2 regions of the Vibrio sp. T3Y01 genome follow, and region 2 is predicted to be linked to the other one. Evidence: predicted binding sites of a transcription regulator. Region 2 holds the regulator's gene; the other holds the start of a gene.
What was found. Region 2 encodes MetJ, which represses methionine synthesis genes. Its sites were predicted from a motif close to TTAGACNTNTANANGTCTAA; they were not measured.

Region 1 (5,829 bases), on a different contig from region 2:
CGAATCGCCACATCACCTAGGCCACCGCCACCAACCGTGCCTGCCATTGCTGAGTAGCTCACTAGGGTAACGAGTGTGATGGTTACTGAGTTGATAATAGTCGGTAGTGCTTCAGGAAGCAGAACTTTGCTAATGATTTGTGTTGGTGTCGCGCCCATTGATTGCGCTGCTTCAACTAGGCCCGTTGGTACTTCAAGCAGTGCACTTTCGATAAGACGAGCAACAAATGGGATTGCACCAATGGTTAGTGGAACAATCGCCGCTGTTGTACCGATAAAGGTGCCAATCAGCATCTTGGTCAGTGGGATAATCGCTACCATCAATACTAAGAAAGGCACTGAACGGCCCACGTTGACTACCGCGCCAAGAATTTGGTTAAGCTTGGTGTTTTCTAGCAAGCCGCCTTTTTTGGTGGTGTGTAGAATCACGCCTAGGGGAATACCGACAGCAAAGCCAACGATGCCAGCGACAGCTACCATGTAAAGTGTTTCGCCCGTTGCTTCTAATAGAAGGTTACCGTTAAGGCTGATCCAGTCAGCAATCTCGTTGAAACTAAAGGACATAACCAAGCACCTCTACTTTTACATTGTTATCGCGTAGGAATTGGATAGCAGCATTATCATCTGATTCGTTGCCGAACAGTTCAGCCACCATCATGCCGAACTTCACACCACCGGCGTAATCAAGGTCAGAGCTTAGAATGCTGACATCGATAGTAAATTTACGAGCGATTTGCGTCATTAGTGGAGCATCAACGGTTGCACCTGTGAACTCAAGGCGTACCAGAGGGTAACTGCCATCGACTCGAGTTTCTTGCAAGCGTGCTTGGTAATCTTCAGGGATCGTTAGATCTAAGGTTGAACGAATAAATTGATGCGCTAACTCAGTCTTAGGATGCGCAAAGATGTCGCCAACCGTGCCTTTCTCTACCAATTCACCACCACCGATGATCGCTACTTCGTGACAGATGCTCTTAACCACATCCATTTCATGCGTAATAAGCAGGATAGTAATGTGTAGCTTACGGTTGATTTCACGCAACAGTTCAAGGATCGATTGAGTGGTTGCAGGATCCAGAGCGCTGGTCGCTTCATCACACAGCAGTACTTTCGGGTCTGATGCCAGTGCACGAGCAATCGCGACACGTTGCTTTTGACCACCACTTAGGTTTGCAGGGTAAGTATCACGCTTGTCTGCAAGGCCAACCAGTTCAAGTAGCTCACTGACTTTCGCTTCGATAACCGCTTTATCTTTACCGGCTAGCTCTAGAGGAAGTGCTACATTGTTAAATACAGTACGAGAAGACAGCAGGTTGAAGTGCTGGAAAATCATGCCGATGTTACGGCGCGCTTCGCTAAGCTCTGATTTGCTGAGTTTTGTTAGGTCGATACCATCAACAATCACTTCACCCGAAGTCGGGGCTTCCAACATATTTACACAGCGGATTAGGGTACTTTTGCCTGCACCTGAAGAGCCTATGACTCCAAAGATTTGACCTTGAGGAATGTGGAGGTTGATATCAATTAAGGCATTGATTTCTTTAGTGCCTTGATAAAAAACCTTATTGACTTGATTCACTTTAATCATAGAGAAACCCGTGCAGGTAGAACAGAATAATATGTCGATAGCTCGCTCGATTTACAGATGATGCTATGGTGTTCCGTGATCTAAGTCAATAGATATTTTTACGTCTAGACGGCTAAACGTCGATTGTATTGCTAAGATGGAAACAAATCGTTAACGAACGCAAAACTAAATAGATAGTGATGAAGCAAATAAAGCGTGTAATAATTAATGATTAATAGAGAGTTGATAGAGAACAAAATTTTGTCTAAACCTGCTGTTTTTTTAGATCGTGATGGTGTGATTAATGTTGATCACGGCTATGTACATGATGAGCATGACTTTGAATACATCGATGGTGTGTTTGAAGCGGCGAAAGCGTTTAAAGATATGGGTTATTTATTGGTGCTTGTGACTAACCAGTCTGGTATTGCTCGCGGCATGTTTAGTGAAGACCGTTTTCTCTCTTTAACGCAGTGGATGGATTGGAACTTTGTCGATAATGGCGTTGAGCTGGATGGCATTTATTACTGCCCTCACCATGCTGAACACGGTATTGGTGACTACAAGCAAGATTGTGATTGCCGTAAGCCAAAGCCTGGCATGTTCATTTCCGCACGTGACTTTCTAAAGATTGATATGGCTAACTCCGTAATGATCGGCGATAAAGCTGAAGACATGATGGCTGCAGAAGCGGCAGGTGTTGGCACTAAGGTATTGGTAAGAACCGGTAAACCAATCACTGAAAAGGGTGAAGCTTTGGCAAGCGTTGTCCTTGATAGCATTGCGGACGTGCCTGCTTTCCTGAAAGGCTAAGACATGTCACGACCTTTACCGGTATAAAGATGAGGAACGAAGTATGAAAGCTATGTTGGTAGCATCTCTATGTACGGTAGCATTAGTGGGGTGCTCTAAATCAGCAGCGCCGGATAGTGCTGCATCGGACAATCAATTCGTGACTTATCAATGTGAGTCTGGCGTTTCATTTGAAGTGGCTTACCTTGATAATGAGAAAGCGGTATTACGTTTACCTGAAAATGAATACCGTCTGACTCAAGTGGCAGCAGGTTCTGGCACCAAATACATCTTAGATGATGGTACTGCGGAGCTTATCAACAGCGTCACTTTACGTACTAAAGGTGACAACGCACGTCTAGAACTTGGCCGTGTGGTCTATCGAAACTGCCGAAAGTAAGTCATAGTTAACGACTAAGATTTACAAACAGTTAAGTGAGGGATTATGCCCTCACTGCTTATTTTCCTCCCTTTAACGTTAGACTTTTTATGAGCAAAAAACTCACTATTCTCGATATTGCTAAGCTGTCCGGTGTTGGTAAGTCAACCGTATCTCGCGTTCTGACCAATGATCCTAAAGTCAAACCTGAAACCCGTGAAAGGGTGGAAAGAGTAATTCAAGAATCTGGGTACACGCCTTCAAAGTCTGCGCAATCAATGCGTGGTGGCAGCCAAAAAGTCATCGGCGTGATCATCTCTCGTTTGGACTCTCCCTCTGAAAACAAAGCGGTAAGTACTATGCTAGCTGAGTTGTATCTAGCAGATTACGATGTAGTGATCATGGAAAGCCAACTCGACAGAGACAAAGCCAATGAACACCTTCAGGTTCTAAAGCGTCGCAATGTGGATGGCATCATTGTGTTTGGCTTTACGGATTGTGACATCCCTGCTATCGAAGCTTGGGGGCACAAAGCTGTGGTGATTGCGTTGGATACTGAAAACGTAACGTCTATTAACTATGACAACCAACAGGTGATCAACAGTGCGTTAGCGCATCTGTCGGATCAGGGGATCTCCGATGTTGGATTTATTGGTGTCGATCCTAGCGATAAATCAACCGGTGAACTTCGTCTCAAGGCTTATCTAGATTGGTGCGAGAACAGTGGGGTGATTGCGAATTATCGTACAGGTCAACTTCATCATGAAAGCGCTTATCAGTTAGTGGATGAGGTACTGACTCCTACAACCCAAGCGATTGTCTGCGCCAGTGACACATTAGCTCTTGGTGTAATCAAGCGCCTGCAAGAGCGACAACGCGAAGATGTGGTGGTGACTGGCGTTGGTGGTAACGATCTTCTCTCTTTCTTGTTTCCTCGCGTATTTAGTATTGATCCTGGCTATCAATCTGCAGGCAAGTTGGCAGCTAATTTATTGATATCTCAGCTTTTAGGTAATACAGAGATCTCTCATCACACTCAATCACCAATTCAATAATCCACTCAATTAAGCGAAATTGAACCGCTTAGATTAAAATTAGAGTGTGATCTCTTTCAATTAATGGGACTGTTCCCATTTTAATTTATCATTCAGCTAGGCATTATAATAACCAGTTTTGGGAATGTTCCCATAAATCTAAGCCTGAGTGATTGTGACTGAATGGTTTAGATGATTCATTGAATGAAACCGGGGTGGGGTAGTATGAGTAAGATAGCGAAGCAAGACATTACGCGTCTTATCGAGTTAGTCGGCGGCAAAGAAAATATTGCGAGTGTCAGCCATTGTCTGACTCGTCTGCGTTTTGTATTGAATGAGACAGAACAAGCAAATAAAGCAGAACTAGAAAAGCTCAAGCTAGTTAAAGGCTGCTTTACCAACGCAGGTCAATTCCAAGTAGTTATTGGCACCGAAGTTGATGAAGTGTACGCACTTCTGATTGAGCAAACGGGTAAAGAGGCCTCATCAAAAGATGAAGCGAAGCTAGCCGCTCGTCAGAACATGAACTTCCTTGAACGTGGTATCTCCCATTTAGCCGAAATTTTTGTACCACTGCTGCCTGCTATTATTACTGGTGGTTTGATTCTTGGTTTCCGTAATGTGATTGGCGACATTCGCATGTTCGACGGCAAAACCTTAGTTGAAATCAGCCAATTCTGGGCAACCGTTCACTCTTTCTTGTGGCTGATTGGCGAAGCGATTTTCTTCTTCCTACCGGTTGGTGTGTGTTGGGCGACGGTTAAGAAGCTCGGCGGAACCCCTATTTTGGGTATCACGCTCGGTGTGACCTTAGTGTCGCCGCAGCTGATGAACGCTTACATGATAGGTAAATCGGTACCTGAGGTGTGGGACTTTGGCTTGTTCGTGATCGAGAAAGTCGGTTATCAGGCTCAGGTGATACCTGCGATGCTAGCGGGTGTGGCTCTGGCATTCATTGAAACCAACCTTAAGCGCATCGTGCCTGCTTACTTGTACCTTGTGGTTGTGCCATTTGTATCGATCATTTTGTCTGTGATTCTAGCGCACGCTTTCATTGGTCCATTCGGTCGTATGCTGGGTGATGGCGTCGCATTCGCAGCGAAAGCGGCCATGACAGGTGATTTCGCGATTCTTGGTTCAGTGGTATTTGGCTTCCTTTACGCACCTTTGGTTATTACGGGTATTCACCACACAACCAACGCCGTCGATTTGCAGTTGATGCAAGATTTAGGCGGTACGCCAATCTGGCCTTTGATTGCGCTATCTAATATTGCACAAGCTTCAGCGGTTGTTGGCATCATTATCTTAAGTAAACGCGAAGGTGAACGAGACATCTCGGTTCCAGCAGCAATCTCTGCCTACTTAGGTGTGACAGAGCCTGCGATGTACGGCATCAACTTGAAATACAAATTCCCAATGCTGAGCGCAATGATCGGCAGTGCCGCTGCGGCTGCAATCTGTGGTAGTGCCGGTGTGATGGCGAATGGTATCGGGGTTGGTGGCTTGCCGGGCATCTTATCTATTCAACCGCAATATTGGTCTGTTTACTTAATTGCGATGCTGGTGGCGATTGTATTACCTGTAACCTTGACGCTGTTCTTCTACAAGCGCGCACAGTCAAAAGGTGAGCTCGAAACCGCAAACGCGTAACGCATTTTATAAGCGATGACTTCAATTGAGTCATCGCTTTTTCTCTTAGTTATAGCTTTTTATTTTAGTTATAACGGCTATTCGACCATGATTCACATGGTGATTTTAATTTATATTTTTGGTAAGTGAGTGTTAGAGATGGCGATGACTGAACATGATGAAAGCTGGTGGAAAACCGCAACCATCTATCAAATCTACCCAAAGAGCTTTTGTGACAGTGGAAGCAAAGGAACTGGTGATATCAAAGGGATCATTTCGAAACTGGATTACCTCAAACACTTGAGTGTCGATGCAATTTGGTTAACTCCGGTTTACGCATCGCCAATGATTGATAACGGCTACGATATTTCAGATTACTACGCGATTAACCCTCAATTCGGCACTATGGAAGACTTCGACTTATTGCTG
Region 2 (5,829 bases):
CATTCGGTTCAAATCAGACTGAATTGCACCAGCCGTTACTTCACGTCCAGCACCTGGGCCACGAATAACCAATGGGTTATCTTTGTACCATTTACTCTCAATCGCAAAGATATTGTCGCAAGGCAGCAAGTTCGCCAAAGCGTGCTCTTTCGATAACGCTTCAACACCTACCGTTGCTTTACCGTTCTTCTCTAAACGCGCGACGTAACGTAGCACCTTTTGTTGCGAATGTGCTTTCTCCAAACGCTCCGCTAGCTCTTCACTCAGCACAGAAGCTTTGTCAAAGAAGTCATCCACCGATAGGTCTTGCAGCTCTTCAGGAACCAGTGATTCGACTTTTACGTTTTCAGGTTCAATATCTAAGCCCGACTCACGAGCCAGAATCACCAACTTACGCATCACGTCTGAACCATCGAGATCAGCACGAGGATCTGGTTCTGTCAGGCCTTGTTGCCATGCTAAATCCACCAGCTCGCTGAACGGCACCGTGCCATCAAACTGCTGGAACAACCAAGACAAAGTGCCTGAGAAGATACCCGACAGCGCAATAATATCGTCGCCACTTTCACGTAAGTCACGTACCGTGTGGTTAATAGGTAAGCCCGCACCAACGGTCGCGTTGTACAACCAATGGCGGCTGATTTTAGCAAATGCATCTTGTACCTGATGGTAATACTCACTTGATGCTGAGCCAGCGACCTTGTTCGCTGAGATCAGATGAATACCTTGCTGAGCGATCTGTAGATACTTTTCTGCAAGAGCTTGGCTGGCAGTAACATCCAAAACCACAGCTTCGTCGTAGCCCTGAATAGAGCCTAAACGCTCCAGCCAGTCGTTTCCATTGTTAGCAATCGCCTCATCATCAAAGCGCTCACCGACAGAGGTTGCATCAATACCTTGGTCGTCGAACCAATAGGTTTGGCTATCAACCACAGCAACCAATTCAAAGTTCATTCCGCGACGCTTTTCGAGCTCAGCCTTTTGCTCAGCAAACAGGCTTAACCAGCTTGAACCAATGTTACCCTTGCCACACAAGGCGATCGCAACACGCTTCTGCGCTTGGAATAGTTGAGAGTGAATGCCCTTCACTAGGCTCGATGTTTCACTCTTACGAATCACTGCCACTAAACTCAGGCCTGAGTTCGCTTCAGAGATAAACTCAACCGATGAACTCTTTAGCTGCTGATAAAAACCGTAGCAATGGTTCGGGTTCTTCGTTACGCCCGCACCTACAGCAGCAATAAGAGAGAAGCCCTCTTTCAGCTTAATCTCAGCTTCAATCGCGTGATCTTGCAGGTACTCTAGAGCGCCGCCAGCGATCTCTTCTGTATACGCGAGACGCAAGCAGTGTTGATCTGGTTCTAGCTCATAAGCCAGCGGCTCTAGTTGAGCACGCTTAAGCCCTTCAAGCACCTCACTTTCTAGACGGTCGAAATCGTGCCCGTGACCAAACGTCAGTTGCACAATCAGCACTTCATCCAGAGAGGTAATAATTTTTGCACCGCGACCCGATGCCAGAACACGCTCAATCTGAGTCGAACCAGATTCTGGCTGATAGCTGCAACGCAAGCTCAGATCCATCGCACTTTGCGCGACTGGCTGTAGTGTGCGGCTATGAAGCACAGGTGCGGCAAGACGAGCGAGTTCACTTGCTTCATCAAGACGAAGTAGAGGCAGTAAACACGCATCCGACACCAAGCGAGGGTCAGCACTGTATACACCTGCTACATCACTCCAAATCGTTACGCGATCCACTTCAGCTAAAGCGCCAATCACGGTTGCTGAATAGTCTGAACCATTGCGACCAAGTAATACGGTTTCACCTTCAGTGTTTTGCGCCATAAAGCCGGTAATCACCACACGACAATGGGCATGTTGCGCTAACGCTTCTTTAATCAGAGGATAAGAACGAGCACGATCCACTTCAGGCTGAGCGCCCACTTCTGCACGTAAGAAAGCACGAGCATCTTGTGCGACAGCTTGTAAATCATGTTGGCACAACAAAGCAGCCAACAGACGTGAAGACCAAACTTCACCGTGACCTAGGACTTGCGCTTTTTGTGCTTCGCTTAGAGGAGCCGTTAGCTCGCCCAAAGCGGTAAATTCTTGTTGGATAGTCGCCGTAAGTTGCTCTGCAGGCTCACCTTCAAGCAGTGCTTCAATCAGTTCAAGCTGGAACTGGCGAAGGGTTTGTAGGCACTCATGAGCAATACGCCCATCTTTATCAAGCGCTTCTACAAACTCAATCAAACGGTTAGTGGTTTTGCCTGCTGCCGAAACAACCACTAAGTCTGTTGCTGATGAATAGTCTCTAAGAATGTTGACCACGCGTAAGTAACACTCAGGGTCTGCTAAACTGCTACCACCAAATTTATGTAGCTGGCGAAAGGTTGCCATTGTTACCCCTCCCCTTCAGCGATAAAGCCTTGTGTTTTTTCAAACGCTTGCTTGAGGTCATCAATCAAGTCTTCAGCATCTTCAAGGCCAACAGAAAGACGCAGCAACTGTTGAGAAACACCCGCTTCTGCCAGTGCTTCTTCACCCATCGCACGGTGCGTCATCGACGCAGGGTGACAAATCAAGCTTTCAACACCGCCCAGCGACTCCGCCAAAGAGAACAGCTCTAACTTATCGACAAAGTACTTAAGCGCCTCGAATGAGCCCGCAAACTCAAAACTCAGCATTGAACCAAAGCCAGACTGCTGCTTCTTCGCGATATCATGACCTGGGTGTTCAGGAAGGCTTGGGTGGTAAATAGTACCAACGAGATCTTGCTGCTGCAGAGACGCTAGAATTTCACGTGAACTCTCTTCGTGAACTCGCATACGAGCACCTAACGTACGAATGCCACGTAGTGTCATGTAGCTATCAAATGGTGTGCCGGTCGCACCAATACAGTTACCCCACCATGCTAGCTCTTCAGCGTGCTCTTCTGTTTTAGTGATCACCACACCACCAATCACATCTGAATGTCCGTTGATATATTTAGTAGTTGAGTGGATAACAAAATCCGCACCCAGCTCTAAAGGCTTTTGGAACACTGGTGTCAAAAATGTATTGTCGACAGCAACCAGAGCACCAACCTCTTTCGCTTTACGGCAAGTTTCTGCAATATCAACTACACGAACTAAAGGATTCGATGGTGTTTCAATTAAGATCAACTTTGGCTTAAGCGCGATCGCCGCATCCAGTGCCGCTTGATCCGATTGATCAACAAACAGAACTTTGAAGTCACCTTTTAGTGAGCGAGTGTTAAACAGACGGTAAGTACCACCATAGCAGTCGTGTGGTGCGACAATCAGATCATCACTGCCTAAGAAAGCGGAAACCCATAAGTTAAGTGCAGAAGTACCGCAGTTAGTAACCACTGCACCTTTGCCCGATTCAAGCTCAAACAGTGCCGTTTCTAATAAACCGCGGTTTGGGTTACCTGAACGGGTGTAATCGTACTTTGGCACTTCACCAAAAGCGGGAAAACCATAGTTAGTCGAAAGATAAATAGGTGGGACAACGGCATGGTGTTGCGTGTCTGACTCGATACCAGTACGTACTGCGATTGTTGCTGGCTTCCGGCTGCTCATAGGTGCTTCCTTACAAGTTTTGCGTCTGAGAGTCACAGCTGCTTGTCGGCATTTTGCGGCTGTGTTAGATATATGTTATTCACTTTACTTTCATAAACGTGAGACGTCAACACTTCTAGACGTCTATATGTCTTTGCTTATGGCGGTAAATCCCGCTAAAATCACCACTATTAATTTAATCTAACAACTAAAGTGATGAAGGTACGCAATGGCCGACTGGAATGGTGAATACATAAGCCCATATGCTGAGCATGGAAAGAAAAGCGAACAAGTAAAGAAGATTACAGTTTCTATCCCTTTAAAAGTGCTAAAAGTGCTTACTGACGAGCGTACTCGCCGCCAGATCAACAACCTGCGCCATGCAACAAACAGTGAGCTACTGTGTGAAGCTTTTCTACATGCGTACACAGGCCAACCACTGCCAACAGATGAAGACCTTCGTAAAGACCGCCCAGATGATATTCCTGCTGAAGTGAAAAAACTGATGACAGAGATGGGCATCGAGTTCGAAGCGTTTGACGAAGAATAACAATAACTCAGTCACTGCCTTCAATATTGATTCGCTTTAGCTGAATGTTCACATTACTGATTCGTCTTATCAGTATTCTGTGAATAAGAGACATAAAAAAAACCGACTCCAGATGAGTCGGTTTTTTATTATTTGTGCTCTATGGAGCAACCGCTATAACAAGCGACTACGCCATATGCTGCTATGCCATATAGTTAGCAGGCATCTCGATACGCGCAACGCCAGATTCAACGGCCGCTTCTGCTACTGCTTTCGCTACGCGAGGAAGTAGACGTGGGTCCATTGGCTTAGGAATGATGTAACCCTTGCCGAACTCAAGTGACGTCTCACCCGCTGCTTTTAATACTTCCGCTGGCACTTCTTCTTTCGCTAGTTCACGAATCGCTTTAACCGCTGCTAGCTTCATTTCGTCATTGATTTCGCTTGCACGCACATCAAGTGCACCACGGAAAATGAATGGGAAACAAAGTACGTTGTTTACTTGGTTAGGGTAATCACTGCGGCCTGTACCCATAATAAGGTCAGAACGAACTTCGTGAGCAAGCTCTGGCTTGATCTCTGGATCTGGGTTTGAACATGCAAACACAACTGGCTTATCAGCCATTAATGTTAGTGCTTCAGCTGGAAGCAGGTTAGGACCCGATACGCCCAAGAATAGGTCAGCACCTTCGATAACATCTTCAAGCGTACGCTTATCTGTGTTGTTTGCGAATAGCTCTTTGTATTCGTTCAGATCATCACGACGAGTGTGGATCACACCTTTACGGTCAAGCATGTAGATCTTCTCACGCTGAGCGCCACACTTAATCAGTAGCTCCATACACGCAACCGCTGCTGCACCAGCACCTAAACAAACGATCTTACACTCTTCTAGCTTCTTACCTTGAAGCTCGATCGCGTTCAGCATACCTGCTGCTGTTACGATCGCAGTACCGTGTTGGTCATCGTGGAATACTGGTACATCACAACGCTCAATCAGGCGACGTTCAATCTCAAAACAGTCTGGTGCTTTGATGTCTTCTAGGTTGATACCGCCGAATGTATCTGCGATGTTCGCAACTGTATCGACAAACTCATCGATTGTGCGGTGTTTTACTTCAATATCGATAGAATCTAAACCAGCGAAACGCTTAAACAGTAGCGCTTTACCTTCCATTACTGGTTTAGAAGCAATTGGACCAAGATTACCTAGGCCAAGAATCGCAGTACCGTTAGAGATAACTGCAACCATGTTGCCTTTACCTGTGTACTTATAAACGTTATCAACGTTCTGTGCGATCTCACGAACTGGCTCAGCCACGCCTGGGCTGTAAGCAAGTGCTAGGTCTTCTGCAGAGTTTGCAGGCTTCGTCAGCTCAATGGCAATTTTGCCTGGAATTGGGAACTCATGATAATCAAGAGCTTGCTGACGGAATTGTTCTTGAGGTGATAATTCTTGAGAGGATTGATCTTGGCGGCTGTCTTCAGACATAGGTGTAGGTTCCTAGGATATTATTATTTGGGGGATCTTGTTCATGTTAATGGATGTACTTCAAAGTTCCTAGGTGGTAAAAGCCTCTGTCTCATTAAAAAACGAGATTTCACTACTAATAAGACCAGTGAGCAGTTGAAATTACTATCGCTTGTTGAACTTTCGTGCGGATTTACAGTGGTGAGCGATAAGCCAAGAATGACCCGATAATATTCAGTTAAGCGGCTTATTGTTGAAGAGAGTGAAAG

Region 1: metN (methionine ABC transporter ATP-binding protein MetN) is a predicted target of MetJ. The motif match lies at 1,684-1,703, and genes of this name have one in related genera.

Annotation. Positions count from the first base shown of each region.
Region 1 covers NZ_VTXJ01000019.1:78,703-84,531, reverse strand. Annotated here, with positions in the region: gene F0232_RS18640 (methionine ABC transporter permease) at 1-563, opposite strand, end outside; gene metN (methionine ABC transporter ATP-binding protein MetN) at 553-1,587, opposite strand; gene gmhB (D-glycero-beta-D-manno-heptose 1,7-bisphosphate 7-phosphatase) at 1,828-2,379, shown strand; gene F0232_RS18625 (MliC family protein) at 2,423-2,758, shown strand; gene treR (trehalose operon repressor TreR) at 2,848-3,792, shown strand; gene treB (PTS trehalose transporter subunit IIBC) at 3,997-5,421, shown strand; gene treC (alpha,alpha-phosphotrehalase) at 5,560-5,829, shown strand, end outside.
Region 2 covers NZ_VTXJ01000021.1:12,931-18,759, forward strand. Annotated here, with positions in the region: gene F0232_RS19190 (bifunctional aspartate kinase/homoserine dehydrogenase II) at 1-2,397, opposite strand, end outside; gene F0232_RS19195 (O-succinylhomoserine (thiol)-lyase) at 2,400-3,581, opposite strand; gene metJ (met regulon transcriptional regulator MetJ) at 3,790-4,110, shown strand; gene F0232_RS19205 (malic enzyme-like NAD(P)-binding protein) at 4,292-5,581, opposite strand.